3 regions of the Microbulbifer thermotolerans genome follow, and region 3 is predicted to be linked to each of the others. Evidence: predicted binding sites of a transcription regulator. Region 3 holds the regulator's gene; each other region holds the start of a gene.
The links. Region 3 encodes sigma-54, which starts transcription at its own class of promoters, with help from an activator protein. Its sites were predicted from a motif close to TGGCACANNNNTTGCNNT; they were not measured.

Region 1: the regulator sigma-54 is predicted to act here: its motif matches at 8,586-8,603, upstream of glnL (nitrogen regulation protein NR(II)).
Region 2: the regulator sigma-54 is predicted to act here: its motif matches at 8,748-8,765, upstream of glnA (glutamate--ammonia ligase).

Annotation. Positions count from the first base shown of each region.
Region 1 is NZ_CP014864.1:3,690,446-3,700,153, forward strand. It holds gene A3224_RS15245 (hypothetical protein) at 5-301, opposite strand; gene A3224_RS15250 (peroxiredoxin family protein) at 437-955, shown strand; gene A3224_RS15255 (Csu type fimbrial protein) at 1,146-2,057, opposite strand; gene A3224_RS15260 (fimbria/pilus outer membrane usher protein) at 2,057-4,489, opposite strand; gene A3224_RS15265 (fimbrial biogenesis chaperone) at 4,455-5,183, opposite strand; gene A3224_RS15270 (Csu type fimbrial protein) at 5,185-5,670, opposite strand; gene ntrC (nitrogen regulation protein NR(I)) at 6,004-7,413, opposite strand; gene glnL (nitrogen regulation protein NR(II)) at 7,435-8,496, opposite strand; gene A3224_RS15290 (DUF4124 domain-containing protein) at 8,845-9,501, opposite strand; gene glnA (glutamate--ammonia ligase) at 9,654-9,708, opposite strand, start outside.
Region 2 is NZ_CP014864.1:3,700,624-3,710,331, reverse strand. It holds gene A3224_RS15345 (TIGR04282 family arsenosugar biosynthesis glycosyltransferase) at 63-725, shown strand; gene A3224_RS15340 (hypothetical protein) at 747-1,178, shown strand; gene A3224_RS15335 (methyltransferase domain-containing protein) at 1,213-2,253, shown strand; gene A3224_RS15330 (phosphate ABC transporter substrate-binding protein) at 2,412-3,221, shown strand; gene pstC (phosphate ABC transporter permease subunit PstC) at 3,238-4,134, shown strand; gene pstA (phosphate ABC transporter permease PstA) at 4,106-4,960, shown strand; gene A3224_RS15315 (phosphate ABC transporter ATP-binding protein) at 4,957-5,787, shown strand; gene A3224_RS15310 (hypothetical protein) at 6,146-6,601, shown strand; gene nrtS (nitrate/nitrite transporter NrtS) at 6,598-6,927, shown strand; gene thiI (tRNA uracil 4-sulfurtransferase ThiI) at 7,046-8,518, opposite strand; gene glnA (glutamate--ammonia ligase) at 8,827-9,708, shown strand, end outside.
Region 3 is NZ_CP014864.1:1,200,146-1,209,853, reverse strand. It holds gene murA (UDP-N-acetylglucosamine 1-carboxyvinyltransferase) at 1-558, opposite strand, end outside; gene A3224_RS05055 (BolA family protein) at 595-828, opposite strand; gene A3224_RS05050 (MlaC/ttg2D family ABC transporter substrate-binding protein) at 925-1,578, opposite strand; gene A3224_RS05045 (KpsF/GutQ family sugar-phosphate isomerase) at 1,923-2,894, shown strand; gene A3224_RS05040 (KdsC family phosphatase) at 3,059-3,598, shown strand; gene lptC (LPS export ABC transporter periplasmic protein LptC) at 3,598-4,164, shown strand; gene lptA (lipopolysaccharide transport periplasmic protein LptA) at 4,151-4,699, shown strand; gene lptB (LPS export ABC transporter ATP-binding protein) at 4,841-5,566, shown strand; gene A3224_RS05020 (RNA polymerase factor sigma-54) at 5,854-7,302, shown strand; gene hpf (ribosome hibernation-promoting factor, HPF/YfiA family) at 7,521-7,811, shown strand; gene ptsN (PTS IIA-like nitrogen regulatory protein PtsN) at 7,814-8,275, shown strand; gene rapZ (RNase adapter RapZ) at 8,377-9,258, shown strand; gene A3224_RS05000 (HPr family phosphocarrier protein) at 9,279-9,548, shown strand.

The DNA.
Region 1 (9,708 bases), 1.4 Mb from region 3:
GGTTTCAATTGGCTGAGCCGCGCTCCGTCTCGAAGCGCCGGCTCAGCTCAACCATCGGAGTCTGATCCACGATCAAAAATCCCTCGTAGCTTCGGTCCAAATCCACGATAAGCAAAATCACCAGGGAAAATGCCAGCGCCAAGGCCACCGCGCTCCCGAGAGACGACTCAACGCTCTTGTCCCGGCGCGCTGCGCGGCGACCAAAGAAGCGTCCAACAGCCAGCAACACCAATACCAGCAGCACCGAAAAGATATAAATCTGGGGAAGCGAAAAGGTTCCGAGGATATCTTCTGCGGGCATGCGAAAATCCGACACTGATTAGAAGGTGTGGCCGATACAAGACGCCGCCGCCAGGTGCCGCGCCATATAGCTTCCAGCCGCCACCCCGGTTAGCATAGCCCAGCCCTCACAAATAGCCCCAAAAGGAGCCACGCTGTGAAACGCTTGATCGCTTTTTTACTCGCTGCCACCGCCAGTCTGCCACTAATGGCCCTGGAAGTCGGCGACCCCGCACCCAACTTCTCCCTGCAGGCCTCCGATGGCAAAAGCTATTCGCTAGCGGACTTCAAAGACAAAAAAGCGGTTGTCATCGCCTGGTACCCCAAGGCCTTTACCAAGGGTTGCACTATCGAGTGCAAATCCCTGGCTGAGAACGGGCACCTGATACGCAATTACAATGTCGCCTACTTTATGGCGAGCACCGATGAAGTGGAGGTAAACACCAAGTTTGCCACCGAACAGGACGCTGATTTTCCACTGCTCAGCGACCCCAAGGGCGAAACGGCCAAGGCCTATGGCGTACTGATGCCAGTTATGAATATAGCCCGCCGTGTCACTATCTATATCGGCAAGGACGGCCGTGTTCTCAAGATCGACAAGGAAATCCATCCAGCCACAAGTGCCGAAGATATTGCGCGAACACTGGGTGAACTTGGTATTGAACGAAGCAACTGATAAATCGCAATAAGCACCCAGCTTGCCCGCAGCCTTTGTCCCCGCGAGTCCCCCCTGTAACCTCGTCGGATACCTCCCTGTATCCGACGGTTTCAAAATATCCATCCCATCACCTGAGCTTCTCATCAGGGGGCAAGGTATCTTTATTGTCTGGGAGCGAATGAATCAGAGACCACTTTTTACGAGAGGATTAAAAAGTCACCGTGGCGGTAATCGTATCCTGATAGATACCGGGCGGTTTTGCTCCTTGCGCTGGCACTCTCCCATATACGGTGATCGATTGGGCTGCACCACTGCCCGTACCACTCACTACTGTGCCCACAGTGTCGCCCCAGACCTGGGTTCGCGCCGCATCCTGGTACAGTTGGTAGTCGATACTGTCCCCTCCCAACAGCATTCTGCGATTGTTGATATCGCCACTGCCACCGCCGTCAAGCGCCACACTATAGGCGCCATTCAATGTACAGGTCACTGAGAGGTTACTGCTGGCGTCCGTCTGCACAAGGTTGGTGACGGTGCCGAAATCGAGTGGGCTGGCCGAGATAGTGCAGTCGGGTTCAACTTGCAGTTGCGCAGTCATGCTTTCGGCCAGGTTGAAGGGAGTCAGCGAGCTGCAATTCGGTGCAAGTACCGCATAAGTGCCTTCACGCACTTCGATAGTATTAAACACCGATTGGTAGAAACCCGCTGCACTTCCGCCACCTGCAAATACCCGACCGTAAACGGTGGCGGTCATGGTCCCGCCAAACAGCACCGGAAAGTCCAGTTGTACCTGCTGCCCACTGGCTACTGTGCCCCACACCTGAGTGCGGGCGGCATCCCGGTACACATTAAACGGCACATCGAATGCACCGCTTGTCAGGCGGCGGTCTGCCAGCGAAACACCGCCGCTACCCACAGGTAAGCTGATACAGATCCGCCGTTGAAGTAAATCCAGCACAGGACACTGAACAGTGATATCTGCCGTTGCGTCTATCTGTGGGGTGGGCAGCCCGGTAACAGAACCGAAATTCAATGTCGGCGTCACGGTATAAGTACAGTCCTGCCCCCATGACACACCTGTCAGTAACATTGTGAATACCAGCAGAATCCGTTGCGCCATCACGGTAACTCCTCACAAATATCCGGCGACAGGCGCAGACGCGTAAGCGGTGCGCTCTGTCCGTCGCCTGGGTCAATGTGGTAATGGCAGATCAACCTGCCCTGCTGCACTTCAATGCGCGCGCCGCCGGAGATATCTTCCAGGTACAATTCCCCATCAAATCCCACCGGCAGAGTCTGGCCTTCACCGCCCGGAAGCAGGGTGGCGATACTGCCAGCGGCAATCGCGTCGCCGGACTGATCGAGCAGAGTGATAATTGCCGGTCGCAACTGCACGATTGGAAACACAATCAGCTGGCCCGCGTGATCGGCGGGCACAGCGAATTGCTCGAACTCAGCCACAGCGAGATTTGCTCCCAGCTGGTCTGGATTTATGCCAATACGGTTCCTCTGCCAGCCGCGCAGATCCGGTATCAGCAAATACCCCTCGTGGTCGGTGTAGCCGTAAAGACGGTTCTCGCTCAGAACGGGCACATCTCCGATTCCGGTGTACACCAGTGCAAAGGCGTCTTGAATACGTCGACTGGCGATTACCCGGCCATCCATAACGGCAAGACTGCCGCCCATCTCCAGGAAATATCCGCGCTTGCCACTGTCCCAGTCGATCCCCGCGCGTGCCTCGAAGTAGCGCCCGCGGGTTTCCAGCGCTGCCTGTCCATAGTCTCCGTCACTGTTGCCTCCCTGCAGCCACCACCCCCAGCCGCCCTCATAGGGGACTGTGTGCCGCAACATGGCTCTCGGCTGATTATTCCCGCCACTTTGGCGCTGCACACCGACGGATGCATAGGCCAGATGTTGCAGCGGTATGCTAAAGGTGACGCTGCCGCCAGAGCCATTTTCGTCGTCCTTGAACAGGGTGGCGGAAAACGACAGGCGCCGGCCAATATTCTGCGTCCAGCTGAGGCTGTGGCTACTGAAGATCTCTCGCGGCAGCAGTCTGTCGCGATGATCGCGCCAGCGCAGATAGCTATAAGCCAGACTGCCGCGCCCCGTCTGTAGCCAGAGGGTGGCCCGATCCTGTGCATTGAGCCAGCGCTCGATCAAAGTCCGGTCCGTATCCAGATCCGCCAGGTCCCGATAGCCGCGCGAGCGGCGCAAGCTCTGCAAATCAAAACCGAAAATGGGCCCAACCCACTGATAACCAAGGCTGTACTGATGCCCCGACTTATCGCGTTCGTTCCGGTTCTGCCCGTCACTGAAGGCGAGGGAGCCGGACAGCAGCCCCCAACGCCCCTCCGGCGACCAGACGCCACCGATACCAGCAAGCCTCAACTCCTCTGCCAATTCCCCATGCGCCTCGAAAGTGAAGGTATCAGTAATACCCTGCAGCCAGCTGGCACTGGCCACCGGGTGTTCACCGTAATCGTCCCAACCACCTTCGAAATTCGTGCGCAGTACACCTGCCTCGATACTGAAATCGCTTAACCCCCGCGCCAGGCGGCGGTGGTCCACATATAGGGGCACGCTGGTTTCAGTGGCGCGCCCCAGCGCGTCGGTTACTACCAGCGTGGCCATTCCTGCCCCGCCGATTCTTGGCAGAGCGTCGAGCACAAAGGGCCCACTATCCACATTCGCGCCGTATTGCAGAATATTATTTACATACAACTCCACAGTGGAGGGAAGGGAGGCACTGCCATCGAAACGGGGCACCGGCAGGGTGATCAGGTCCGGGCGCACCTCGAAGTTGCGCCGCCACTGTACACCGCCCATGCGAACCGGGCGGTTCCAGCTGTGGCCACCACTGATCAGATCACCTGCTGTCCAGGTCCACAATTGCTGCGGGTCACTGTAGGTCCAGAAACTATCCAGGCGGCGATAGCCGATGTTTTCATCGCCACTGCGGCTGACACCGGAAATTTTTACACTCCCGTAACGTCCAAACCAATTGAGAGAAGTACCAAGGGAGGCGTTGCTGCTGTCCTGCCACTCGCGGCCGTAAAAGTCATAACTGAATAGCAGCCCGTGATCGCGGCGCACTTCCACCGGTGGGGGTGGCTGATACCCCAAGTGCTGCGCCCGACGTAGATTGGGCGGCGCGTGCAATATCAGAGACTGGGTGGGAATGTCGTAGCGGTAGCTGAGCCCCGGCACCGAGTCCAGCGCTACCCATTGATCGGGGTCCTGCATCGGTAATTGCAGGCCGATTTCCCACAGGTCGCCCGCAATTACATAGAGCTTTTCCCTGCTCAGACGTGCATGCACAATCAGTCCGGTGGTTATTTCACCGTAGAAGGCCTCCAGGTACAGATCCTGTTCCAAGCGTGCGGAGTGCAGGAAATGCTCAGCACTGTTGGCAACCAACAGCGGACTATCGGAAAGGACGTCAGCTCTAACAGAGACGGTGACTACACTGATAAACAGGCTGACGTAAAGAAATTTTGCGAAGCGTCCACAAATATTATTGTTGAAGTGAAAGCTGGGTTGGCTGGCCATTTAAAATTGTTTCCAGTCGCACCTCTCTCATATTATTCGCGCTGGACACACCGGAGTTTTCCGGCAAGGCCCAGACCTTACGGCTACCGGGCAGCACGTAACCGAGTAGACCCGCACTCAACTGTACTTCCCACCCGGAACTATCGATCAGAAAACTGGCCCCCAATTGGGCCGCACGCCCACCCGAATTGATACATTCCAGCACCGCGGCCTTATCACGCACAGCACAGGAGATCTTTGCTTCGGGCGCATCCTGCGCACGCACAAACAGGGGCAGCACATAGCGCATACGTACGCTTACCTGGTTTGGCGCAGCCCCCCCGTTCAGCGGTAGCTCATCTACCACCAGGCGAAAACTTTGGTCCGCGCCAGACGGTGATTCCCCCAGACGTACCAGGCGCACAATCTGCTCCATCCCCGGCATCAGCTCCACAATGGGCGGGCTGGCCACCACCGCATCACTTGCAGTGAGTTGGTCCTCGCCATTTTCCTGGCTCCAGGCGAACACCCGCACCTGGGCCACCAGACGCTCGTCTCCGGTATTGGAAAGCCGCAGGCGCGAAGCCTTCTGACCAGCGCCGATCTGCAACAGTATCGGCCCCGCCTGCAGCTGCCCCTTGGCATGGGCGAAGTTGCAAAACAGCAGGGCGATCAGAAGCACCCGCGACAGCGGGATGCACTGCGCGAGACGCATATCAGAAGGTTGCCGTGGCGGTGATCGTCGAGTTGTAAGTTCCGGCCGGCTTGGGGTTCTGCCCCGGATCAGTCAGACCATAAACATCAAAGGCATCGGCACCACCGGTACTGGTGAAGTCGATAGTGAAGGTGCCGCCACTGCCGTCCCCCAGGATCTCCGTATTCGCCGCGTCGCGGTAGAGGTTGTAGTCGATCGTGTTGACACCATCATCCATCTGCCGGGTGGCAAAAGTACTGGCGCCGCCAGTTCCCGCGTCAAAAGATACGCTTACCGGTGCCAAGCCAGTACAGGTCACCGTGCCGGTGGTGGACGCAGATATAGAGGGAGTTAAATCATTGACCGTACCGAAATTCAGATCGTTGACAGAAATAGTACAACTGTTCTCAACCGTGATAGAGACGAGGAAGGTAGTATCCTCGGTGGCGGAGAATGCCGCAGCGGAGAGCAATAGTGCGGACAGGGAAAGCGCGAATCTTTTATACATAATCACCTCGGCCGATTTATGTTGCCGGAATGTTTTTATCCGCATAAATCTAGGCCAATACCGCGCATTCCCCAAACCAAAAGTCAATAAATGGCGTGCAAATTTCGTTATTGCAGCCAAGAACCTCCGATTAATTTTTTTCTTGGCGGCAAAACTAACTTTGAGGGCAGATGAGAAGCTCAGGTGATGGGATGGACACTTCTAAACCGTCGGATACAGGGAGGTATCCGACGGAGCTACAGGGAAGTACTTGTGCGTTTTCGAGATGTCCATCCCATTGCCTGAGCGCCCCGAAACCAACTACAGCGTTCCTAGGAATTGATCAAAGGCTCCCTAATCCTCGTCGCCATTCATACCCAGCTCCTTGAGCTTCCGCGTCAACGTATTGCGCCCCCAGCCCAACAGCTCCGCAGCGTCGCGCTTGCGTCCAGCGGTGTGCTTGAGGGCGATTTCTATCAGCGCGCGCTCAAAAGCGGGCACCGCCTCACTGAGGATTTCCCGACGACCATTGGCCAGTGCCTGATCGGCCCAGAGGCGCAAAGCTTTCTGCCAGTCCTGCGACGCATCACTATTCGCTGTCTGCTGATGTAGTTCCTGCGGTAAGTCTTCGATGTGCACTTCGCGGCCGGAAGCCATCACGGTAATCCAGCGGCAGGTATTTTCTAACTGGCGCACATTGCCGGGCCAGTCGAGGCTCGACAGATACTCTTCGGCTTCTTTTGTGAGAATTTTCGGCTCCACCCCCAAATCCTTGGCGGCGGCATTGAAAAAGTGGCGTACCAGCCTGGGAATATCCTCGCGGCGGTCTGCCAGGCGCGGGATATGGATGCGAATCACATTTAGGCGGTGGAACAAATCCTCGCGGAATTTATGCTCCTCCACCAGCTTTTCCAAATCCTGATGCGTTGCCGCGATAATACGTACATCCACTTTTACCGGGGTGTGGCCGCCGACGCGATAGAATTCCCCGTCCGCGAGTACACGCAGCAGGCGCGTCTGTGTCTCCGCCGGCATATCGCCGATTTCATCCAGGAACAGAGTGCCGCCATTGGCCTGCTCGAAACGACCAGCGCGGCTGGCACTGGCACCGGTGAAGGCGCCCTTCTCGTGGCCGAACAACTCCGACTCCATCAGATCTTTCGGAATCGCGGCCATATTCAGGGCGATAAAAGGTTTGTCTTTACGGGGGCTGTGATTGTGCAGCGCCTGTGCCACCAGCTCCTTGCCGGTGCCGGATTCACCGTTAATCAGCACGGTGATATTGGAGTGAGACAGGCGGCCTATGGCCCGGAATACCTCCTGCATCGCCGGTGCCTCGCCGATAATCTCCTTGCGGTTCGTACCATTTTCCACCGCTACGGGTTCAATCTGCTGCTCGCTGGCATGGGCGAGGGCGCGGCGGGTGACCGCCACCGCCTCATCCACGTCGAAAGGTTTGGGCAGGTATTCGAAAGCGCCACCCTGATAGGCGGCGACGGCACTGTCCAGATCTGAATGCGCCGTCATGATGATAATCGGCAGTGCGGGGCGTTCCGCCTGAAAGCGCTGCAACAATTTAAAGCCGTCGGACCCCGGCATACGGATATCGCTGATCACAACATCCGGCGAATCGCTGTAAAAATCATCCAGGGCGCGATCACCACTCTCGTAGCACTTGGTTTCTATTCCGGCACGACTCAGGGCACGCTCCAGTACCCAGCGGATTGACCGGTCGTCGTCAATGATCCAAACGCGATTGCTCATACTCACACTTCCGCTACTCAATTATTCGTTCATCAGGGGCAGAAAAATTTGAAAAACACTCTGCCCAGGGCGGCTGTCGCACTGAATCAAGCCGCGGTGCTGATTGATGATGTTCTGTGAGATGGACAGGCCCAGTCCCGACCCCTCGGCACGCCCGGAAATCATCGGGTAGAAGATGCGCTCGCGGATATCCTCGGGAATGCCGGGGCCGTTGTCTTCGATTTCTATACGGCACACCAGAGGGCATTGGCGCCGGCCAATGGTGAACTGGCGCTGGATACGGGTGCGCAAAGTGATTTGTCCGGCGGCCAGCCCGATACTCTCGTCCAGTGCCTGCATTGCGTTGCGGGCGATATTGAGCAGGGCCTGGATCAGCTGTTCTCTATCGGCGGGGACATCCGGAATAGAGGGGTCATAGTCGCGGCGGATTTTCAGTTCGCCATCGCACTCGGCATCGATCAATTGTGCCACCCGTTCGAGTATCTCGTGCACGTTGGTGGGCGTAAGCCGCACCGGTACTCGTGGCCCCAGCAGGCGATCGACCAGATTTCGCAGGCGATCCGCCTCTTCAATAATAATCCTCGTGTACTCGGTCAGCTCCTCGTCCGCCAACTCGCGCTGCAGCAGTTGTGCTGCGCCGCGGATGCCACCGAGCGGATTCTTCACTTCGTGTGCCATACCGCGCACCAAATTGCGGGTGGTCTCTTGGGCGCTGATCAGCGCATCCTCGCGGGCGATGCGCAACAAACGGTCCATGGGCTGCACTTCCAGCAACAGCCCGAGTTCCGGCACCGGACAAACTGTATAGTCCACGGTGCACGTCTCCAGATTGTGCAGCCGCCACACAGCGCGCCGTACCGTGTACTTCTCGCCGCTTTCGAGTGCATTGCGCATTGCCTCCTCGGCAGTTTGCGATTCCCAAACCACTTCCGCCAGGGGCACACCGCCGATCCGCGCACTGGAGGCCGCCAACAGATCCTCGGCAGCGGAATTCAGATAGCGCAGCTGCAGGTGGTCATCCAGCACCAGCACTGCGGAGTTGAGGCTGTCGAGGAGCTGGCGAAACTGGCGGTCGTTGAGCATGCGAGTCTTTCCGGTTAAATCGCTGCCGGCGGCGCCCCGGCATTTACCGCGCTTTGCCAGCGACCGGCGAAAACGCGTTGTTTTCAGTCAGTGCAAAAAGCACACCAAAATAGCGCACCAGACTACTGCTGGGGCCTTTCGGGCTATTAATACTGACCTTCGGAAGGGCGGTAACTGTCTCCGTAAGCCCGCTAACGGGCATCCGGGCGAGGTTGATGCAGTCGATCGGGAACATTAGCGCCACTGATGCACCATTATGGTGCTCTGTCTATAAAAACACCAGTGCGCTCCTTCGGCGGGCAGAAACAGAGAAGGGGGCTCCGGCGGTGCCGGGGCCCGGGAAAGGAGTCAGTCGGCGCTGGGAGGCTTGGCCCGAGGCAGGCCGGGAGCCACCGGAGCCTTGGGGGCCTGAGACGCCTGGGCGGCGGGGTTGTCCGGCAGTACACCACCCGGGCGTTTGACATAGAGGGTAATGATCTGGGAGCGAGCCAGCTCGTTACCGGCCGCGTCAACGAGTACCGCCTGCACACTGTGGGTGCCGCGTTCCAGGGCGGAGATATCCAGGCTGGTGCCGGAGGAAGCTCCCGCCCAGGGCCGGCCGTCCACTACCGCGAAGAACTGGTAGTCACCGGACGGCACCGGGTCCATCGCCACTTCCAGAACAATGGAGCGCTGCCCCGGCGGAATAGTGGCGCCGTCCATGGGACTGACAATGGCGAAACGCACCGGGCCAGCATAGTCATCACCTCCCTGGTCCCGCGGCGAAAGCTTGCGCGTGGGCAGAGTGCGCGGCAGAGCGATAGGCTGGACGTTAGTGGGCGCCAACTCAACTTTTTCCGTCGGCTCACCGGGCAGTGGCTTGTCGCTGAAAACAACACTGCCATCCGGAGCCACCGTTTTGTAGATGGAACCACCGGACTGTGCATTATCAGTTTCATTGCCGCCGGCCAGGGAAATGAGAGGGCTGGCGAGCAGCAGGGTCAAAATCACTTTGCTGGGATTCATCGGTCCTTATTGCGGCCTTGCCGCTCCTTTTGGCTAGCAAATTCCAGTTGCAACAATACACCCAAGGCTAGCGTACCCGCTATCAAAAAAAAGCCCGCACCAGAGCGGCGCGGGCTTTTCGGAGGGGCGAGCCCCATTGGTTTACCGGTATTTTACACCGAGTAGTACATATCAAACTCGACCGGGTGAGTGGTCATCGCCAGGCGC
Region 2 (9,708 bases), 1.4 Mb from region 3:
AAGTATTTCAGATATAAAGCTGTGGATATTGCCATACAAGAAGTAAAGGGCATTTTAGAACCATGATGAGATTCCGTGACGACACCGTGATCCGGATAGTTATTCTGGCCAAGGCACCTTTACCGGGTATGGCCAAGACGAGACTGATTCCCGCCCTTGGCAGTGAAGGTTCGGCATGTCTCGCTGCAAAACTGCTGGAACATACTGTAGAGCAAGCGGTTAAGGCGGATATTGGACCAGTTGAACTGTGTGTGGCACCGGATCGTATGCTGCCTATTTGGAGTGAACTAGCCCTGCCCTCTTCCCTGGAGTGGTCCGAGCAGAAAGAAGGCGATCTGGGTGAACGTTTGGCCGATGCGGCCCGACGAACAACTGACAAGGGAGAAGCAGTTTTATTAATAGGAACAGACTGCCCCGATATGAACGCTGATAAGCTGCGTGCGGCGGCACTATCCCTGGAGAAAAACGACGCATGCATGGTACCTGTGAGCGATGGCGGCTACGCGCTACTGGGGCTTTCAAACTACCTGCCCACGGTGTTTCTCGATATACCCTGGAGTACTGCTTCAGTCGCAAGTCTTACCCGGCAGAGAATAGTGGAGGCTGGTTGGACACTCGTGGAAATGACACCGTTACACGACATTGATGAACCGCAAGACTTGCAGTACTTGCCTGAAGACTGGCCTGTCAATTTACATCGCGGATTTAAATATAACCAAAGTTAAACCAGAAAGGAGAATATACCTATGGACGCAAAAACTACACTTCCGGATTCATTGCAGCAGCCCCTATTGCGCTCTCTGCTAGCACTGCGTCTGGGCGTTTTTATTGTGATGTTGATGTGGACACTGGATAAATTTGTAAACCCCGCGCACACCGGAAAAGTTTTTGAAAAATTTTACGGTATCGAATGGCTGACAAGCCATATGTCCTACATCTTCGGTAGCTTGGAATTATTATTGGTTCTGGCATTTGTTGCCGGGCTCTGGCGGCGCTGGACTTATGGGTTGGTGTTAATACTGCACGCAATTTCCACGTTTTCATCCTATAAGCAGTACATGGCACCTTTTGATCACCTTCTGTTTTTTGCCGCTTGGCCAATGTTGGCGGCCTGCCTGGCGCTGTATTGGTTAAGGGATTGGGATAACTTGTTTACTTTGTCAAAGAATAGCTCCTGATCTGTTCAAGTGAGTTCGAGAGGAGTTTTTCACCATGCATGAATTCGTCCAAGATTATTATGGAAAACAGTTGCAGAGTTCCGATGATCTCAAAACAACTGCCTGTTGTGATGCCAGTGCTGTGCCCGAGTGGCTGAAGCCGTTGCTGGCCAAAATCCATCCGGAAATTCTGTCCCGTTACTATGGGTGTGGCCTTGTGTGCCCACCCCTGTTATCGGGGTGCCGGGTGCTGGATCTCGGGTGTGGAACGGGGCGCGATGTCTATGCCCTGGCACAGTTGGTCGGACCCGAGGGAGAGGTTGTCGGCGTTGATATGACTGAAGAACAGCTTGCTGTGGCTCAAAACCATCGAGAATGGCATGCGCAGGCGTTTGGTTATGACAACGTAAGGTTTATTAAAGGGTATATCGAGAAGCTCGATGAGCTCGATCTGGAGCCTGGCTCATTTGATGTTATTGTTTCCAATTGCGTGGTGAACTTGTCACCGGATAAGGCTGCGGTGCTGTCCGGTGTCTACCGCCTATTAAAACCCGGTGGTGAATTCTATTTTTCCGACGTTTACTCCGACCGCAGAGTTCCAGATGAAGTGAGGACGGATGCTGTATTGTACGGAGAGTGTCTTGGCGGAGCCTTGTATTGGAATGATTTTCTCCGTCTGGCACAGGCTGCTGGCTTTATAGATCCCCGTTTGCTGGAAGACCGACGTCTAGAAATCACCGACAATAACCTGGCACATAGAACCGGTAACCTGCAGTTCTTTTCCGCGACTTATCGCCTGTTCAAACTGGAAGATCTGGAAAGCGCCTGTGAAGATTACGGCCAGGCAGTGATATATCGGGGCTCTATCCCTAACTGCGAACACAGGTTTGTTTTGGATAAACACCATGTAATCGAGACAGGGCGAGTGTTTCCTGTGTGTGGAAATACCTGGAGGATGTTGCGCGATACCCGGTTTTCAGAACATTTTCAATACATCGGAGACTTCAGCCGGCATTTTGGTGTATTTGAGGGCTGTGGCTCAAATATCCCTTTTGATATTGACGTATTCGCTACACAAAGCGGGGCTTGCTGCTGAATTTTCGCGACGGCGGATGGACTTATGTCTATCTGCCGTCTTATAAGGCCATGGTGATGCAGAAAACTTTATTTCCAATTTATGAAATGTGAAGTTTTACTTGCTCCTTAATCAGAGTTTATTGCGATAAATAATCCACAAATGTTCATGAGACTGGCATGTTAAGAATTTTTATTAGGTTGTTGTTATTAATGTATGTATTGGCCAGTGCCTCAGTTGTCCAGGCCAGTGGAGGTCGTCTCACTTTAACGGGGTCAAGCACTATTGCTCCTTTGATTTTGGAAGTGGCTAAGCGCTTCGAATCTCAACATCCAGGAGTGCGTATCAATGTGCAGACAGGTGGTTCCTCAAGAGGAATCAATGATGTTCGTCTTGGGCTGGCAGACATCGGAATGGTGTCACGTGCGTTGAAAGCCTCGGAAAAAGATCTTTCCGCATACCTTATTGCCAGAGACGGTATCGGCATAATTACGCATAAGAATAATCCGGTAAGAAACCTCACTGGTGATCAGATAGTTGGTATTTACTCCGGAAAGATTCGCAACTGGGAAGAAGTCGGTGGTTCGAATTTGCCAATAACTGTAATCAATAAGGCGGAAGGACGTTCGACTTTGGAATTATTTTTACAACATTTTTCCCTCAGAAATAGTCAGATAAATGCACAAGTTGTAATTGGAGATAATCAACAGGGCATTAAAAGTGTGTCGGCGATTGCCGGTGCGATTGGCTATGTATCCATCGGCACTGCAGAATATGAAGAGAACCACGGAACTCCTATCAAATTAATTTCTATGGAGGGTGAAATCCCTACCTCGGAGAATGTGGCAAAAGGTCGTTATCAGTTTTCTCGCCAGTTGAATTTGGTTGTGAGAAATACACCTGTTGGATTAGCTAAAGAATTTATAGCCTTTGCGCAATCAGATGCCGTAAAGGACATTATAGAAGCACAATTTTTTGTTGCACCCTGATGGATAACCATAGGTGATGAGCTGGATCGCTAAGGGGATCGTCAATCGCACCGATCACCGCCTGAGTATGATGCTTGCTGTGCTGTCTGCCGGGGCTGCATTACTGCTAACTCTTATTGTTTTATTTTTAATCAAGGAATCCTGGCCTTTTCTCTCCAGCCGTTGGCACAGTGGAAGCTGGTTCGATTGGCTACAGTATCAGGGGTGGTATCCACAGGAAAACCGCTTTGGCATGGCGCCGATGTTACTGGCATCGCTCGCTGTAACTTTGGGCGCTCTTATCGTGGCGCTTCCTGTGGGCTTGGCAAGTGCAATTTATCTGCAGTTTTACGCGAATCCCAAAGTGGCGAGAACTTTCCGTTTACTGCTCACCCTACTGGCAGGTGTTCCCTCGGTAGTATTTGGACTGTGGGGGTTAACGCGGATAGTTCCATTAATCGCCCTTTGGCAGCCTCCTGGGGCGTCATTATTGGCGGCAATACTAGTGCTGTCATTAATGGTATTGCCTACGATTGCTCTGACCAGCGCCGCCGCCCTTGCCAGTGTGTCCGGAGAATTGCTCCATGGCGGTATAGCCTTAGGGATGCGTCGGAAAACACAAATTCTCCATATCATGCTTCCGGCTGCCCGCTCCAATATTTTCGGAGGTGTATTGCTGGCTACTGCAAGAGCTCTAGGGGAAACCATGGCGGTGCTTATGGTTGCGGGAAATGTGGTTCAGTTTCCTGCGGGGCTGTTTGATCCAGTGCGTGTTCTCACTGCCAATATTGCCCTGGAAATGTCCTATGCCATGGGTGACCACCGAGCCAGCTTGTTTGCGTCCGGATTGCTGTTGACCGCTATGGTGTGGTTGCTGTCATGGGGCAGCTATAGAGTTACCCGCAATGGACGCGAGGCCGGCCAATATGGTTGATCGCCTGTTCGGTTGGCTTATGTCAGGTTGCGCCGCCTTGGTGGTTTCTTTGTTGTTGTGGGTGCTGGGCGATGTATTGATTGAGGGAGTTGCCCACTTTTCCTGGTCTTTTTTATTTACTGAGCCTGAGGATTCCGGCCGATCCGGTGGTATCGCCCCCATTTTGGTTTCCACTTTGTGGATACTCTCTATTGCGCTGGTTACTGCACTGCCACTGGGGCTGGGCGTTGCCGTTTGGTTGTCAGAGTTTGCCGCAGGACGCCGTCGGTTTTCCGATATCGCGCGCGTCACTTTGGATATTTTGGCCGGGGTTCCCTCGATCGTATATGGGCTTTTTGGCAATGCATTTTTCAGTATTTATCTCGGTCTCGGCTTTTCTCTGTTATCTGGCGGGTTAACTCTGGCACTTATGATTTTGCCGGTGTTTGTGCGTACCTGTGAATCTGGGTTGCGAGCGGTAAACGACGAGTGGCGCCGGGGGGCGTTAGCGCTTGGTATGGCCCGCAGTGCTGCGATTTGGCATATCCTGTTGCCGGCGGCGCGTCCCGCGATAGGAGCCGGGCTAGTGCTGGGAATCGGTCGTGCCACCGCAGAAACGGCAGCATTGGTGTTCACCAGTGGCTATGTCGATCGTATGCCGGAGTCGCCGCTGGATTCAGGGCGCGCTCTCGCAGTACATATTTACGATTTGTCCATGAATGTCACCGGTGGCGACAGTGCGGCTTATGCTTCGGCGTTGGTACTGGTGGTTCTGATTGTCTTACTCAACACGCTGGCGCAGAGCCTGCTGGAAAACTGGTTCAAACGGAGGGTGTTTGTATCGTGAACCTGAGTGAAGTGAACCACTATACGTTGGGATGTATCGAACAAAGGTCTCCCTGTTGTGCTCCCGAGCCCTTGATGCGTGTGCGTGACCTGGAGGTTGGCTACGGCGATAAGACAGTTTTGTCCCAGGTATCGCTGGATATTTACAAGGGTTGTATCACCGCATTGATCGGACCCTCAGGGTGCGGCAAGACCAGTTTCCTTTCCACTTTGAATCGGCTTACCGACCACAGCGATGCGCGCCTTGCCGGGCAGATTTTATTTGATGGTCAGGATCTGTTGCGCGATCCGGTGGATACGCTGGGCCTCAGACGCCGTATAGGAATGATATTCCAGCGGCCCAACCCTTTTCCCCTGTCTATTCGGCGAAACCTGGAACTGCCTTTAAAAGAGCACGGTATTCGAGACCGCCAAGTGCGATACAGGAAGATCGAAAAAGTGCTCAAAGATGTCGGGCTCTGGGAGGAAGTATCGGATCGATTGGACGCATCCGCTCTGGCGCTTTCCGGTGGACAGCAACAGCGGTTATGTATCGCTCGTGCGCTGGTCCTAGAGCCAGAAGTGCTGTTGATGGACGAGCCGTGCAGCGCTCTTGATCCCATTTCATCCGGCATCGTGGAGGAGTTGATTTTGCGCTTGCGAGGGCGCTACACGGTAGTGATTGTAACGCACAACTTGGCGCAGGCCCGTCGGGTTGCCAACTATGCAGGCTTTTTCTGGATGACTGAGCGGGTTGGGAAACTGATCGAATTTGGCCTGTGTCGACATTTGTTTGAAGCACCACGCCATGCATTGACTGCGGCTTATGTGTCCGGCGCGCGAGGTTGATAGGCAGGATATCAACTTGCGTAAGTTTTGGATCTAGGGAACCTCCGATTAATTCGCGTGAACGCTAAGGTAGGTTCCGGTGCGCTCAGGCAATAGGATGGCCATTTCGAAAACGCACGAGTACTTCCCTGTAGCTCCGACGGATACATCCCTGTATCCGACGGTTTCGAAATGGCCATCCTATCACCTGAGCTTCTCATCTGGCTCCAAAGAATTTTTACCGTCAGGAAGCGACTTAATCAGAGGTTCCCTAGAGTTTTCGGTGAGAAGCTGGATTAATTTTCTATCGTGCCTGTAATAACCCTGAAGCTTGAACGACTAAGGAGAAAAAGTTCGTTTCAAAGATCAGGAGTAAGCAGTGATGAAAAATGTACTACTTGCCAGGCCCCACCCTTTTATTGTTCAGGAGATGAAGCCACTACTTGAGCAGTGTCATTATAGTGTATTGAAGCCGGACTGTTTTGCCGATATAGGTGCGCAAGCCAAGCGCTCAGGCGCAGCACTCATATCCTTAGCAGTGGTCTCCAGCATAGATGCTTCAGTAGAGAAGGTGGTGGACAGTGTTCTCGACATCAATCCAAAGTTGCCGATTATTTTCGCGGCTCTATTGCCTTTTGATGTGGCAGCCACAACCATTGCCGACCTGTTGGATAAGAAAGGAATTAACGCTCAGATAGTTGGGGTTTCAAATTCTGATCAATACGGTTCTCTTGAACAGGTGGACACACCTGTTCTCTATTTGAGCAAGAGTGATTTAACTGATCAAAAAAGACGAGAGATCACAAAGCAGTTGTTGTTGCGCCATATTGGATGATCGGCGGTCGTATTCGGACTGGCTCAAGAGCGCCCAGAATCAACTTTGCCTGGATTTGTATGCGCTTGATACATATGGGGATCTTTGCTTTGAGCAGGATAGGGTTAATTCTTATACAGCGGCACGTTGTTCGCAATGCGTTTCGTGTATCGTTAGTAGTGGGCGCTCTGTTGAATGCGATCAACCAGGGGCCCGCATTGACTACTGGTCAGGAAATCGATTGGTTGAAGGTTTTACTGAACTTCGTAGTGCCATACTGTGTGGCGTCTTACAGTGCAGCAAGGAATCAAATCGAATGGATGAGCAGAAACGAGTCGGAAAATTAATGGCTAAACTCAGCTGTAGTCGGCTCGGGACCGTTCAAGCAATGGGGTAGGTATTTAGGAAGCGTCCCTGGCACTCTATCGGATACATCCCTGTATCCGTTGGTTCCGGTAGCCCGCTTTATTGATCGGTGTCCGGCTTCTCTGGCCGGAAGACACCGACGTTGCGGTAGCCTTCGTCGAGCAGATGGGAGGCGTGCAGTTTACTCATAACACCGCGTTTGCAGTAAAGGAGGTAGTCGCGGTTTTTATCTAGCTTCTTGAAAGCATTACTCAGGCGGTAGAAGGGGATGGTCTCCACATCGGTTCCGGGCAACTCCAGCGGGTCCAGCTCCTCTTCATCCGGATGGCGAATATCGATGACCACTTGACCGTGAGGCTCACTGACAATTTCAACTGCGGGGATCTCGCCGCGCACATCCTCCATCACTTCGTCGATGTTCTGCATTACGCGGTTGCTAATGGCGCGTTCGAGAACCGAGAAGTCGAAGCGGTCTTCTTCCTTCTGAACCTTTTCTATTTTTGCCCGCGTGGTGGGCTTCACCGAAATTACACCGCAGTACTCCGGCATATTTGCGGCAAAGTCCTCGGTGCCGATTTCCCGCGACAGTTTGATGATATCGGTTTTATCGCTGGTGATCAGCGGGCGCAGTACCATCGTGTCTGTGACACTGTCGATCACCGACAGGTTTTTCAGTGTTTGGCTGGATACCTGGGCTATGGCCTCGCCGGTTACCAGTGCGTCTACTTCCAGCTCTTTGGCTATCGCGGAACCGGCGCGCAGCATCATGCGCTTTAAGATCACGCCCATATAAGAGTCGTCGACGTTTTCCAGAATCTCCGCCACTACTTCATCGAATGGTACGGTGATAAAACGCACCCGGTGGGAAGCACCGTATTTGTTCCAGAGGTAAAAGGCCACTTCTTTGACCCCTAACTCATGTTGGCGGCCCCCCAGATTGAAGAAAAGGAAATGCGTGCGGATACCGCGCTTCATCGTGAGGTAGCTGGCCACTGTGGAATCGAAGCCGCCGGACACCAGCGACAACACCGGGTCTTGGGTACCGAGGGGGAAGCCGCCCAGGCCCGGTGTCTGCTCTTCTACCACGTTCAGTTTGTCGTGACGTATTTCAAGCTTTACGGTGATGTCCGGGTTCTTCAACTTAACTCCGGCGGCGTCGGTGTTCTGGTTCAGGCCGCCGCCCACATACTGCTCTACATCCAGGGATTTGAAATCGTGATCACCAGTGCGTTTGACGCGCACACAGAAAGTCTTGCCGGCGAGCTTGTCGCCCCAGACGGACATCGTCTTCTCATAAATATCTTGCAGTGTGCCCAAGGGGAATTGCTGCACTCGCGAGAAGTTGGCGATTCCCGGGGTGTGGGCGAGCGTCTCCTCAATGCGCCCGCTCAAATGGGCCAGCTCGTCGGGCACGATGACATCAATCTTCTCCCAGTCTTTGCGCACTTGGATGCGCTCATCCAGTGACTTGAGAAGACGCTGCAGGTTGTCCTTGAGTTGGTTCGACATCCGCTTGCGAACCGGGTTGCTCTTGATGGTGATCTCGGGAAAGAACTTGACGACAAAGTGCATGGGGATTCGTTGGGCACCGCGTTGGGGGTTGGATAAGAGCCGGGCATTATAAACCAGCCGCCGGAAAGTTGTTTGTGCCCGTATTTGGTGCACTCGCGCGATGATGTGTGCCACTATGGTGCGCACACCTGTGGCCGGGTGGCCACTTTGCATCTATTCTGCCTGCGATTAGCCCTGTATGGAGCGCGAACACGCTGGTGGTGCCCAGGGCACGGCCGGCGCCCCAATTTGGCACACTCTTTGCTTTATTGAATGCCACAGAAGGGTTACAGCGACACATTCCATTTTTTGAGACCTGGAGGACAGCAATGTCAGCGAAAACGCTCGGTTTGATCAAAGAGAGTGAAGCCAAGTGGGTAGACCTGCGCTTCACCGATACCAAGGGCAAAGAACAGCATGTATCGATTCCGGCGTCGGAAGTTGACGGCGAGTTCTTCGAAGAGGGCAAGATGTTTGATGGCTCTTCCATCGCCGGATGGAAAGGCATCAACGAGTCCGACATGATTCTGATGCCGGTGGACGATACAGCCTTCCTGGATCCGTTCACCGATGAAGCCACTGTTATCGTGCGCTGTAACATCGTCGATCCGATCACCGGCCAGGGCTATGAGCGCGACCCGCGCTCCATCGCGTTGCGCGCCGAGGAATATCTCAAGTCTACCGGCTACGGCGACACTGCCATGTTCGGACCGGAGCCCGAGTTCTTTGTCTTTGACGACATCACCTGGGGCGCGGAAATGGGCGGCGCCTTCTACAAGATCAACTCCGAAGAGGCTGCCTGGTCCTCCGGTCAGAGCTTCGCCGACGGCAATATCGGTCACCGTCCGCGCGTAAAAGGCGGTTACTTCCCGGTTCCGCCGGTGGACTCCCTGCACGACATTCGCGCGGCCATGTGTTCCGCTATGGAGCAAATGGGCCTGCAGGTGGAAGTGCACCACCACGAAGTGGGCACCGCTGGCCAATGTGAGATTGGCGTCGCCGCCAATACTCTGACTAAGAAGGCAGACGAGGTGCAAATCCTCAAGTACGCGGTCCACAATGTGGCTCACGCCTACGGCAAGACCGCTACCTTTATGCCCAAACCGCTGGTGGGTGACAACGGCTCCGGTATGCACGTGCATCAGTCTTTCAGTAAAGACGGTGTCAACCAGTTTGCCGGTGATGCCTACGCCGGTCTGTCCGAAACCGCG
Region 3 (9,708 bases):
GTTGTGCAGCACCGTGGTACCCTCCGCCAGCACCGCCGCCATTAAGAGATTTTCCGTGCCCCCAACGGTAACCTTTTCCATCACGATATTGGCGCCTTTGAGACGACCGTTGGAGCGGGCGCGGATAAAACCGCCGTCAATCGTGATCTCCGCCCCCATGGCCTCCAGTCCCTTTAGGTGGATATCCACCGGGCGGCTACCGATGGCACAACCGCCGGGAAAGGAGACGTTGGCCACCCCGTGGCGGGCCAACAGAGGCCCCAGCACCAAGATGGAGGCGCGCATTGTCTTCACCAGCTCATAAGGTGCCGTGAGATCGTTGACTGGACGAGGATCAATCTCCACCCCCAGTTTTTCGTCGACGGTAACCTCGCAACCCATGCACCGCAGCAGGGTGATCATAGTGGTGATATCGTTCAGGTGCGGCAAATTGTGGATCTGTACTGGCCCGTCCGCCAGCAATGCCGCGGCGAGGATCGGCAGCGCGGCGTTCTTGGCCCCTGAAATTTTCAGGGTGCCGGCAATAGGGCTGCCGCCCTCGATAATTAATTTGTCCATTCGGCTTAGCGTCTGTTTGTCCGATTGAGCGGCGACCTAACGGCCAGCCTCTTCAGGGGTGAGCGTCTGCATCTGAACCGCATGCAGGGTGCCGTCGGCGATCTTGTCGCTGAGCGCCGCATAGACCAGTTGCTGTTTCTTCAGCCGGCTCAAACCTTCAAAAGCGGGACTCACTACGGTCACCATCAGGTGGCTGCCTTCGAAAGCGACCTCGGCGCGGCTGTCGGGGATCTGCCCCTCGATCAGGGCTTTGATATCATCGGCTTGCATAGGTGGGAAAAACGTTGCGTTGAAACCAGCGCGCAAGTGTACTGGAAACCAGCGGGCCGCGCAGCAGCCGCCGCGCGCATCCCGCAGATGGGCAGATTACCCGACCTGGTCAGCGACCTCCTCAGCCGCGGACCAGTTGCTGATCACCTTGTCTATATCGCCGTAAGTTTGCATGGATTGGGCGAACTGACTGCGGAAAGTTTTGCCAAGGTTAACGCCGTTCAAAATCACGTTGATCAATTTCCACTGACCGGCGCGGTTGCGCACCAGCGTGTAAGAAACCTTGGTCACCCCTTCCTTACTGCGCACTTCCTGCAACACATTGACACGATTGCCGTTGGGAGTGGAGCCAGGATTGACCACCTTCACATCCATACTTCCAAAACCGGCCACACCGCGGGCAAAAGTCGCTACCAGATCGCGCCGGAAAGTACTGGCGAAGCGCGCGCGCTGGTCTGCAGTCGCCTGTTTCGCATAACGCCCCATCACTCCGCGGGCGATAAAATTAAAATCCACGACGGGGTTCAGAACACTGTCCACCGCGCTGTAATAGCGCTGCGGGTCTGACTCCAGATACTGAGCATTGGCGCGGATCACCCCCAGCAAATTCTCGGAAACCCCTTCGATCATGGCGTAGGGGTTCTGGGCGGCGCTTGCGGCGGAGGCCCAGGCGGATACGAATAGAGTGCACAAAGCGGCCCTCAGCCAAACTGCAAATCCCACTCGACCATTCAATGACAATACGTTCACACAAATTCTCCCGTTGGCAAATCGATCCTTGGACGCAAAAAGGGCATCAAAGTGCCCCGCGTCGCCGCTATTACAGATAACCGCCATTCTTCCGCAGCCCTCCGGATCATCCATTGACCGGCGGAGCTGACAGCGGCGGCGGCAAACTATACCATGGCCGCGCCCTGCGTTGTGGCGGCACGTCGTAGCTATGCTCCGCTCCGCCTCGCCGAGCGTCGTACAAATCATCCTATAGATGAGGTTAGCACGCCGGAGAGACACCGGGGCCAAACCCGGCACCAGCTGCCACAAGACGGCAGCTCTGCACAGATTTTCACATTAAAGACTGAAATCAGAGACAACCGATGACCCAGGACCTGATCTTACAAGCGGGACGCCGCACCGTGCTGATGGAAACGGAAGCCGTCACCAAGCTGGAAGAACGTATCAATGGAGACTTCAAGCGCGCCTGCGAGCTCATCCTGCAGTGCGGCGGCCGCACCATCGTCACTGGCATGGGCAAATCCGGACACATCGGCCGCAAGATCGCCGCCACTCTGGCCAGCACCGGCACCCCGAGCTTTTTCGTGCACCCTGGCGAGGCCAGCCACGGCGACCTGGGCATGATCACCCGCGATGACTTGGTCATCGCCATTTCCAACTCTGGTACCTCCGCCGAAGTACTGACCCTGCTGCCACTGCTGAAGCGGCTGGGTATCCCCATGATCAGTATGACCGGCAAGGCTGACTCTCCCTTGGCACAAGCGGCGGATGTCAATTTGGATATCGCTGTGGAAACTGAGGCCTGCCCCCTTGGACTGGCTCCCACCTCATCTACCACCGTAACCCTGGTGATGGGCGACGCCCTGGCGGTTGCGCTGCTGGAAGCACGGGGGTTCTCTGCCGAAGACTTCGCCTTCTCCCACCCCGGCGGCGCCCTGGGCAGGCGCTTGCTACTAAAAGTAGAGGACGTCATGCATTCCGGCGATGAACTGCCACAAGTCTCCCCCGAGACACTGCTGCCAAAAGCCCTGCTGGAGATGACTAGCAAGGGATTCGGCATGACCACAGTGGTCGATCATAAAGGTTCTCTACTCGGTGTCTTCACCGACGGTGACCTGCGCCGGGTTATCGACCACAAAGTGGAACTGGATAAGGCGACCATGGACCAAGTCATGAGCCGCCGCCCTAAAACTGTCTCTGCAGAAACTCTGGCGGCAGAGGCCCTACGCATCATGGAAGACCACAAAATTACCGCTCTGGTGGTAGAAGGCGAGGAACACCAACCAGTGGGCGTGGTGCATATGCACGATATACTGCGCGCCGGGGTGATTTGATCCACCGCCGCACAAACACCGATACTCTATACACAAGCACCGCCCCCGGAACATTTTGCAAAACTCGGTACGACACCGGGCAACGACAGCAAACACAGGGTTTACTCACCCACGGCAAAAAACCGGCGGCGAGGCCCCGCAAATACATTAAGGACAAGTCACCTGTGACCTCAGAAAAAAAACTCACTCAAGCCCTGAAAAAAGTCCGCTGGCTGGTACTGGATGTGGATGGTGTGCTGACCGATGGCAAGTTGAGTTTCGACAGCAGTGGCAACGAACTCAAAAGCTTTAACACCCTGGACGGCCACGGCATCAAAATGCTGCAGAAGTCCGGTGTACGCGTTGCCATTATCACGGGCCGGCGCAGCACCGTGGTGGAGCGGCGCGCGCACGAACTGGGGATCGAAAAACTAATCCAGGGGCGCGAGGACAAATTCTCCGCATTGCAAGAGCTATTTACCGACGAGCCCTGCTGCCTGGAAAATATCGCCTACATGGGCGACGACTACCCGGACCTACTGGTAATGACCCGTATCGGCTGCCCCATCTCCGTTCCCAACGCCGCACCGCCAGTGCGCGAGCGGGCTCTGTGGATCACCCAGGCCCGCGGCGGCGAGGGCGCAGTACGCGAAGTCTGCGACCGCATAATGCAGGCCCAGGGTACCTTTGACGCCGCCCTGGCGCCCTACCTCGGAGAAGAGTAATGCGCAGTTGGCTGCCCCTGGTCGCCGTGGTACTGCTGATCAGTGCCGGACTCTGGTTTGCAGAGAGCCCGCCGCAACAGCTGCTCGGCAAGCGCCCCACTCCCCAGCAACAGAAAAAGGCTGCGGATCTGATTATCCGCGACGCCCGCACGCGCCACTTCAACGAAGAGGGCACCCTCGCCTATCGCGTAGACGCGGATCAGATCACCTATTTCCAGTTCGAGCGCCGGGACCGCGCCGATCTGACCGAGCCGCGCTTTCTCTTCTACCAGGCGCACCAACCCAAGTGGCGCACCGAGTCCAGAAGCGGTGTCGCCCACAATAATGGCGAGCGGGTGGTATTGCGCGGCGATGTCAAAATCAACGAACTGCCGGAAGCGGGAGGCATCCGCCTGGATACCCAGGCCATCACTATCAAACCGCGCCAGGAATACGCTGAGACAGACAAAGTTGTTACCATTACCGCCGGCCCCAATATCACCTCCGGCAAGGGCCTGCGCGCCTTCCTCAAGGAGGACCGGGTGGAAATCCTCTCCGATGTTAAGAGCAGCTATGAAAGCAAATAAACTCCGTCATCTGTGGCTCATCGCCGCCATTGCCCTGCTGCTTCCGGGCACCCGGGGCCTGGCTCTGCCACAGGATCGCGAGCAACCGATCAAAGTGCAGGCCAAGAAGCTGGAAGCCAACCGCGGCAAAAATCTTTCCGTCTACAGCGGCGATGTGGTCATCACCCAGGGTTCACTGCAGATCCGCGCCGACCGCGTGGAAGTGCACGGCAACGCCACTGGCGAGATCAGCCGCGTGATCGCCACCGGTCGGCCGGCGCACTTTCAACAGCAGATGGTACAGAGCCAGAACCCAGTGAAGGCGCGGGCGCGACGTATCGAATTCACTGTCAGCACCGACGAGCTGCACCTGATCGGCGATGCCCACGTAAACCGGGACGGCAATACCCTGACTGCGGAAAAAATCGACTACGACCTGAAAAGCGAAGAGATGCAGGCCCAGGGACAGTCCGGCGACGGGCGCGTGGAAATGATCTGGAAGCCGGAAAAAAAGAATAGCGGCCAACAAACCGACGAGGGCCAAAAGCAGCAATAACCCGCTCCCTTTATCTTGGCGCGGAAACCCGATCCCCGCGGCGCCTCGCCGCCGGGAGCACTCCCGCGAAGGGTTATAAGCGGCGGAACCTCCATGAAACGGGCCAAAGAGCCGGTCCTAAAATCAAACTCGGAATACACTATGCCAACGCTGAAAGCGTTACACCTCGCCAAACAATACAAAAAAAGAAAAGTCGTCCAGGACGTCTCCATCAACGTAACCAGCGGCCAGGTGGTCGGTCTGCTCGGTCCCAACGGCGCCGGCAAAACCACCTGCTTTTACATGATCGCCGGATTGGTGCAGGCCGACGCAGGCCAGGTCCTGATCGACGACGAGGATATTACCCGTCTTTCCATGCACGGGCGTGCGCACAAAGGCCTTGGCTACCTGCCCCAGGAAGCCTCGGTGTTCCGCCGTCTCTCCGTGCGCGACAACATCCTCGCCATCCTGGAAACCCGCAAGGACCTGAGCCGGACCGAACGGCAGCAACGCGTGCGGGAACTGCTGCAAGAGTTCAACATCACCCACATTGAGAACAGCCTCGGCATGGCTTTATCCGGCGGCGAACGCCGCCGTGTTGAGATCGCCCGGGCCCTGGCCACGGACCCCGATTTCGTACTGCTTGACGAACCTTTCGCCGGTGTAGACCCCATTTCAGTCAATGATATCAAGCAGATTATCCGTCACTTGCGCGAACGCGGTATCGGCGTACTGATCACCGACCACAACGTGCGCGAGACCCTGGATATCTGCGAAACCGCCTACATAGTGAGCGAAGGACACATCATCGCCGCCGGCACCCCCGAAGAGGTGCTCGCCAACCAGCAGGTGCGAGAGGTCTATCTGGGTCACGAATTCACGATCTAGGGTCCCAGATCATTCACACGGGAGCTGCGGTGGGTTTCGGGGCGCTCAGGCCCCGAATTCACTCACTCCCGAATGAACGCCGCACGCGATTGACAACCCAACGCGGTAGCTGCCCCCCAAGTCGGTGGATACGCGGAAAACAGCTTGCCGTAACACTCCCCCAATCCCCACCAGCGACTAAAAAGTCGGCACAGTTATTGCTTGTAATCCGCTTTGTAGAGGGTTAGTCTGCGACATCTTGGATTTTTAGCAAATTCATCCGCCACAAGATTTCGCAGTCCCTCACTATGAAGCAGTCTCTCCAGCTAAAGCTTGGCACTCAGCTGACCATGACACCCCAGTTGCAGCAGGCTATCCGGCTGCTGCAACTGTCGACTCTGGATCTTCAGCAAGAGGTGCAATCGGCGCTGGACAGCAACCCCCTGCTGGAAGTCGACGGAGAGGAACCTGCCCAGGCGGAAAATACCGGCGAGCAGTCGACGGATCCGACGGGGACCGAACAAGGGAATGTGGAGGCCGGAGAAGCGGATAGCGGCGACTGGAGCCAGAATATTCCCGATGAGCTGCCCGTGGATACCCGCTGGGAAGATATCTACAGCAGTGGCAGCTACAGCGGCGGCGACGGTGAGGAAGTGGCTCTGGAACAGCGCAACGCCGCCTCCGACAGTCTGCACGATCACCTGCTCTGGCAACTCAACCTCACCTCCCTGTCCGTTCAGGACAAGCTGATCGGCGAGAACCTGATCGACGGCATAGCGCCGAACGGCTTCCTGGAAACGCCACCGGCCGATATCGCCGCGGCCCTTGAGGTGGAGGAAGACGAAGTCCTGGCGGTGCTCAAGACCATTCAGCAATTCGACCCCACAGGCTGCGGAGCCCGCGACCTGCGCGAATGCATGCTGCTGCAACTGCGCCAGTTACCGCCCGACACTCCCTGGTTGGAGCAAGCGCTGACAGTGGTCGAACAGCACCTGGACCTGCTCGGCAAGCGCGACTTCCGCACCCTCAGCCGCCGCACCCGCCTCAACGAGCAACAGCTCGGAGAGGTGATGCGCCTGATCCAGACATTGACCCCCAATCCCGGGGAAGCCTTCGGTGGCGAAGATCCTCAGTACGTGATTCCGGATATCATCGTCCGCCGCAAGGAGCAGCGCTGGCTGGTGGAGCTAAACCCCGAGACCACGCCCCGCCTGCGGATCAACAGCAATTACGCGTCACTGATCAGGCGCGCCGACAACTCCAGTGACAACAATTTCCTGCGCGATCACCTGCAGGAAGCGCGGTGGTTTCTCAAGAGTCTGCAGAGCCGCAATGAAACTCTGCTGAAAGTGGCCACCAGCATCGTCGAAAAGCAACAGGGCTTTTTCGAACATGGCCCCGAGGCGATGAAACCCATGGTGCTGGCGGATATCGCCGAGACTATCGGCATGCACGAATCCACTATCTCCCGCGTCACCACCCAGAAGTATATGCTCACCCCCCGCGGCGTCTTCGAGCTCAAATATTTCTTCTCCAGTCATGTGAGCACTGACTCCGGCGAGGAAGCCTCCTCCACCGCGATCCGAGCCCTGATCCGCAAACTGATCGATGCGGAACAACCGCGCAAACCCCTGTCAGACAACAAAATCAGCCAGGAACTCGGCAAACAGGGTATCAAGGTGGCGCGCCGCACCGTGGCCAAATACCGCGAGGCGATGGGCATCCCGTCCTCCAGTGAGCGCAAGCGGTTGGTATAAGGCGCAGCACCTTCAATACCGCCGCGACACCCAACACAACGCGGCAATACTGACCATTGACCTTTAGGTGGTCACATTACCGGGGCGTTCCACTCCACCCCATGCGCGACCGACGTCCAAACTTTGAGTGTATGCTTCCATTCTGGCGCACTTCCTTGTAGGGTTGCGGCCCAAACGGGAGGGCGCCGCCTAGCGATGCGCTCAAAAAGGAGATATCCATGCAGATCAACATTAGTGGCCACCACCTGGATCTCACTCCTCCCATTCGCGACTACTGCGAAAGCAAGCTGGAAAAGCTCTCCCGACACTACGACAACATCACCACCGCGCAGGTAATCCTGTCCGTGGACAAACTGATCCAGAAAGCCGAGGCCAGAGTACACGTCAACGGGCATGACCTTTGCGCGGGATCTGAAGACAAAGATATCTACGCGGCCATAGACGCCCTCGCCGACAAGCTGGATCGCCAACTGAAAAAATACAAAGAGAAGTTGCAGAGCCACCGCTGACTATGACACTGGACGCACTACTTTCTCCCCGCCTGACCCTCTGTCACTTGGCGGGGAGCAGCAAAAAGAAGTTGCTGCTCGACATCGCCCAGGCCATCGCCGAGCAGTATCCACAACACGATGCCGATACCATTTTTAACCAGCTGATCGCCCGCGAGCGCCTCGGCTCTACCGGGATTGGTGACGGTGTGGCTATTCCCCACTGTCGCCTGCCCGGCTGCGAGCGCCCCATCGGCGTACTCTGTACCACTGAACCGGCGATAGACTTCGATGCCGCCGACCGCCAACCGGTGGATCTGCTATTTGCCCTTTTGGTCCCGGAAAACTCTGAGCAGGAACACCTGGACACCCTGGCGGAAATTGCCGCCCTGTTCAGCGACAGCCGGATCAGGGAAAAACTCCGCCAAGCCCGGACCAATGACGAACTCTACGCACTGGCAATCAACAGCACTGCCGCTGCATAATCTGTACCGGAGCGGGGACCGCTGTAAAACCCTCGCCCAGGTCATCCTACACAGATAAGCTATCGTTGCCTGACCACAAAGCGCTGAAAAAGGACCGCCCAATGCGCCTGGTAATTATCAGCGGCCGCTCCGGCTCCGGAAAAAGCTCCGCCCTGCAATTGCTGGAAGATGTCGGCTTCAACTGTATCGACAACCTGCCCGCCAGCCTGCTGCCCGAACTGGTGCGGCGGGTGCGCGAGCACCCCCCAGCGGACGAGACCCGCGAGGCCCCCGACGGCCCCCGCCTGGCGCTCGGCATAGACGCGCGCAACCTGTGGCAGGACGTGCAACAGGCACCGCGGGTCATCGGCCAGCTGCGCGAAAGCGGCCTGCAGTGCGATGTCATATACCTGGACGCCCGCTCCCCGGTACTGGTGCAACGTTTTAGTGAAACCCGGCGCAAGCACCCGCTCTCCGACAACCGGACCCACCTGCTCGAAGCCCTGAATCGGGAGAAGGAGCTGCTCGCCCCGCTGGCGGCCATGGCCGATCTAGTCATCGACACCAGCAGTCTCAGCCTTCACCAACTGCGCGATCTGGTGAAGAACCGGGTGGTTGGGAAAAAATCACCGGGCATGGCGATCCTCTTCCAGTCTTTCGGCTTTAAACACGGCGTGCCCGTGGACGCAGACCTGGTATTCGACCTGCGCTGCCTGCCCAACCCCTACTGGGTGGCTGAGCTGCGCCAAAAGACCGGCCAGGACCCAGAAGTCGTAGAATTTCTGCGCGCCCAGCCGGAAACAGATGCAATGGAGCGGGACATTACAAACTTCCTGCAGCACTGGCTGCCCTCCTATCAGCAGAGCAACCGCAGCTATACTTGCGTCGCCGTCGGCTGCACCGGAGGCCGACACCGCTCCGTGTACATGGTCGAGCAACTGGCGAAAACCTTTGCCGTCCAATTCGATAATGTGCAAATTCGCCATCGCGAACAACAGAGGTAACCTCGGAAAACAGATCCCCCATGCAAAAAAGCCGCCTCCAGTTAGTCAACAAACTCGGGCTGCACGCCCGAGCCGCCAGCAAGTTTGCACAGACTTGCGCGCGATTCTCCGCCGACGTGAAGGTGCAATGCAACGGCAAGTGCGTGGACGGGAAGAGTGTCATGGCGCTGATGCTGCTAGCCGCGGGGAAGGGTACAGAATTGGAGCTGGAAGTTACCGGCCTCGACGAGGAAGACGCACTGAACGCGATTACCAAACTGGTGGCGGACCGTTTCGGCGAGGCGGAATAAAGCAGTTCCACGCAGAAGCAGCCTCCCCTCTCCACAATCGATTTCCACACGCACTGATAGTATGATCGCGGTCACCGGCCAAGCCCCATTAGAGGGTTGAGCCGCGCATTTAGTGTCCTGTTTCAAGAGGTTCCTCCGTGCCCAACCAACCCCCGGCTGA